Regions from separate parts of the Streptomyces sp. NPDC047853 genome, predicted to be linked through region 2. Evidence: predicted binding sites of a transcription regulator. Region 2 holds the regulator's gene; the other holds the start of a gene.
The links. The regulator HrcA, encoded in region 2, represses chaperone genes, less so after heat shock. The targets are predictions, from matches to a motif close to TTNGCACTCNGNNNNNCNGAGTGCNAA.
Positions count from the first base shown of each region.

Region 1 (2,184 bases), on a different contig from region 2:
GACGACGTCCGCTTCGAGCAGGGCCTGGAGACCGCCACCCCCGACGGCGCGGGCGTCTCCATCATCCCGGCGGTCGCCGGCGGCTGACCCGCCCCCGTCGTTACCATCGGTAATTGAGATAACGCAGCGTTCATCGAACGGCCCCCTCCGTGAGAGAAGCGGAGGGGGCAATTCCATGGGATTGAGCGCGGTAGAGTTGGGGAACGCGCTCCCGACCGAAAGATCGGGAATCCCGAATTCCTGCCCGGCGCCCGACAAGATGTAGCCAAAGTGTGGGCGTATTTCGCGGCTTTTGTGCCCTTTGCGTGCCCCGACTTGACCCGAATTCAGGCGAATTCTCGCCACATTGCGGACCGGGTGCGTCCAGATTTCTCGTCCGACTGACCTGTTGCAGACGGCAGTTGGACAGATACATTCAGCCGCGGTCGACGCGTTCCGGCGCACGCCCCCAGTCGTGGGGGGCGAGGTCTGACCCGGGTCCGCGAAGTGCGGATCTGTGCAAGGGCCAGTAATAGGGGAGTTAGGCATGGCTCAGGGCACCGTCAAGTGGTTCAACGCGGAGAAGGGGTACGGCTTCATCGCGGTCGACGGTGGTGCGGATGTTTTCGTCCACTACAGCGCGATTCAGATGGACGGTTACCGCACCCTCGAAGAAGGCCAGCGGGTCGAGTTCGAGATCTCGCAGGGTCAGAAGGGCCCGCAGGCCGACATGGTTCGCCTCAGCGCCTGAGACGTCCGGCCACGCAAAGCGAACGGTTCTTCTCCGAAGGGCCCGCACCTCCCCGGAGGTGCGGGCCCTTCGGGCTGTCCGCGGCCGCCGGCGCGGGGCCGCACCGGTGTTCGCGGGCGGCTGAGCCGCCGGGCCGATCCCCGGAAGGCGCTTGCACTCGATGGGGGCGAGTGCTAATCATTGGCGTTAGCACTCTGAAGGTGAGAGTGACAACGAAGGACCGGGTCGGTGAGGCCCGCAGGCCGGGTGGGGAAGGAACCACAAGGCCGGCGAGCCGTCCGTCGCGGGCGCGGGCGCGGTCCGAAGGAATCACCCCCAGTCCTGGAGGGACCACTTCACATGGCCAAGATCATCGCGTTCGACGAGGAGGCACGGCGCGGCCTCGAGCGCGGCATGAACCAGCTCGCGGACGCCGTCAAGGTGACGCTCGGCCCCAAGGGCCGCAACGTCGTCCTCGAGAAGAAGTGGGGCGCCCCCACGATCACCAACGATGGTGTCTCCATCGCCAAGGAGATCGAGCTCGAGGACCCGTACGAGAAGATCGGCGCCGAGCTGGTCAAGGAAGTCGCCAAGAAGACGGACGACGTCGCCGGTGACGGTACGACCACCGCGACCGTTCTCGCCCAGGCCCTGGTCAAGGAAGGCCTGCGCAACGTCGCGGCCGGCGCCAACCCGATGGCCCTGAAGCGCGGCATCGAGAAGGCCGTCGAGGCCGTCTCCGCCGCCCTGCTGGAGCAGGCGAAGGACGTCGAGACCAAGGAGCAGATCGCCTCCACGGCCTCCATCTCCGCCGCCGACACCCAGATCGGCGAGCTGATCGCCGAGGCCATGGACAAGGTCGGCAAGGAAGGCGTCATCACCGTCGAGGAGTCCCAGACCTTCGGTCTGGAGCTGGAGCTCACCGAGGGTATGCGCTTCGACAAGGGCTACATCTCGGCGTACTTCGCCACCGACATGGAGCGTATGGAGGCGTCGCTCGACGACCCGTACATCCTGATCGCCAACTCCAAGATCGGCAACGTCAAGGACCTGCTGCCGCTCCTGGAGAAGGTCATGCAGTCGGGCAAGCCGCTGCTGATCATCGCCGAGGACGTCGAGGGCGAGGCCCTGTCGACCCTGGTCGTCAACAAGATCCGCGGCACCTTCAAGTCCGTCGCCGTCAAGGCCCCGGGCTTCGGCGACCGCCGCAAGGCCATGCTCGGCGACATCGCCATCCTCACGGGCGGCGAGGTCATCTCCGAGGAGGTCGGCCTCAAGCTGGAGAACGCGACCCTGGACCTCCTGGGCCGCGCCCGCAAGGTCGTCATCACCAAGGACGAGACCACCATCGTCGACGGCGCCGGCTCGACCGACCAGGTCAACGGCCGCGTCAACCAGATCCGCGCCGAGATCGAGAACAGCGACTCGGACTACGACCGCGAGAAGCTCCAGGAGCGCCTGGCGAAGCTGGCCGG
Region 1 is NZ_JBIDCI010000003.1:140,885-143,068, forward strand. Features, by position in the region: gene ACGF5T_RS07540 (MoaD/ThiS family protein) at 1-87, shown strand, start outside; gene ACGF5T_RS07545 (cold-shock protein) at 527-730, shown strand; gene groL (chaperonin GroEL) at 1,070-2,184, shown strand, end outside.
Region 1: groL (chaperonin GroEL) is a predicted target of HrcA. The motif match lies at 881-907, and genes of this name have one in related genera.

Region 2 (2,184 bases):
GGCCGCGGCACATGTCACAGGTCTGGGCCGAGGTGCCGGGGGCCGCGCCCTCGCCGTTGCAGGTGTTGCAGACGACGGCCGTGTCGACCTGGATGTCCTTGGTCGTGCCGAAGGCGGCCTCGTCCAGCTCGATCTCGATGCGGATCATCGCGTCCTGGCCCCGGCGGGTGCGCGAGCGCGGTCCGCGCTGCGATGCCGTACCGAAGAACGCGTCCATGATGTCCGAGAAGTTCCCGAAGCCACCCGCGCCGAAGCCGCCCGCGCCACCGCCGGCGGCCTGCGAGAGGGGGTCGCCCCCGAGGTCGTAGACCTGCTTCTTCTGCGGGTCCGAGAGCACCTCGTAGGCGGCGTTGATCTCCTTGAACCGCTCCTGGGTCTTCGGATCGGGGTTGACGTCCGGGTGCAGCTCGCGGGCGAGCCTCCGGAACGCCTTCTTGATCTCGTCCTGGGAAGCGTCGCGGCGCACGCCGAGTACGGCGTAGTAGTCCGTGGCCACCTAAGACTCCGCCAGGATCTGTCCGACGTACCGTGCCACTGCGCGTACCGCTCCCATCGTTCCCGGGTAGTCCATGCGGGTCGGTCCGACCACGCCGAGCTTGGCAACCGCCTCGCCGCCCGAACCGTAGCCCACCGACACGACGGACGTGGAGTTGAGTCCCTCGTGGGCGTTCTCGTGACCGATACGGACGGTCACGCCCGGATCCTTCGCCTCGCCGAGCAGCTTGAGGAGCACGACCTGCTCCTCCAGCGCCTCGAGGACGGGTCGGATCACCAAGGGGAAGTCGTGCCCGAAGCGGGTCAGATTGGCGGTGCCGCCGATCATGAGCCGCTCCTCGTTCTCCTCGACCAGCGTCTCCAGCAGGGTGGAGAGCACGGTGGAGACCGTACCGCGATCCTCGGCCTCGAAGGCCTCGGGGAGATCCTCGACCAGGCTCGGCACGTCCGTGAAACGGCGGCCCGCGACCCGGCTGTTGAGCCGCGCGCGCAGGTCCGCCAGGGACGACTCCCCGAACGGCGCCGGGCAGTCGACCATCCGCTGCTCGACCCGCCCGGTGTCCGTGATCAGCACCAGCATCAGCCGCGCGGGCGCCAGCGCCAGCAGCTCCACGTGCCGCACGGTCGAGCGGGTCAGCGAGGGGTACTGCACGACGGCGACCTGCCGGGTCAGCTGCGCGAGCAGCCGCACCGTACGGGCCACCACGTCGTCGAGGTCGACGGCACCCTCCAGGAAGTTCTGGATGGCACGCCGCTCGGGCGCGGTCATCGGCTTGACGCCGGCCAGCTTGTCGACGAAGAGCCGGTAGCCCTTGTCGGTGGGGATGCGCCCGGCGCTGGTGTGCGGCTGGGCGATGAACCCCTCGTCCTCCAGGGCCGCCATGTCATTGCGCACGGTGGCCGGGGAGACGCCGAGGTTGTGCCGTTCGGTGAGGGCCTTGGAGCCGACCGGCTCCTCGGTGCCGACGTAGTCCTGGACGATGGCGCGCAGCACCTTCAGCCTGCGTTCACTGAGCATCGCGCACACCTCCAGAAGTCGTCCGCCCGGTGTTCCTCCTGGCACTCACCGTGGACGAGTGCCAGACTTCCCCGGCCCAGTGTACGGCCGTGGGGTACGCCCCCGGCAAGGCCGGGGCCGCGCCGCCGTGCGCGCGGGTGCCGCACCGCTAGCGTCGCCGTCGTGACGGTGACTTGGGAAGACCTGGGATGGGAGCGGCTGGCCGAGGGGGTGGGCCGGTGCCGGCTGCCGGTGTGGGACTGCACGGCGGGGCTGGTCGTCGGCGCGGGCGCGGCGCTGGTCGTGGACACCGGCTCGAGCCTCGGGGAGGGCGCCCGGGTGCGTGCGCAGGCACGGCGGCTCGCCGGCCACCGTGTGACGCATCTCGCGCTGACCCACCCGCACTTCGACCACGTCTTCGGCGCGGCGGCGTTCGCGGGCGCGGAGGTCCACGGCGCGGCGGGCGTCGGCGCGGTGTTCGCGCGGGGCGGACAGGGGCGGGAGGCGCTGCGCGCGGACGCGGTGGCGGAGGGGCTGGACGCGGGGGCGGCCGAGGACGCGGTCGACGCGCTCGTCCGCGTCCACCGCGAGGTCGACGGCGTGTACCCGCTCGACCTGGGCGACGGCCGGCGGGTGCTGCTGGCCGACGTGGGGCCGGGGCACACCGGCCAGGACCTCGCGGTGCTGGTGCC
Region 2 is NZ_JBIDCI010000005.1:326,557-328,740, forward strand. Features, by position in the region: gene dnaJ (molecular chaperone DnaJ) at 1-496, opposite strand, end outside; gene hrcA (heat-inducible transcriptional repressor HrcA) at 497-1,513, opposite strand; gene ACGF5T_RS12930 (MBL fold metallo-hydrolase) at 1,676-2,184, shown strand, end outside.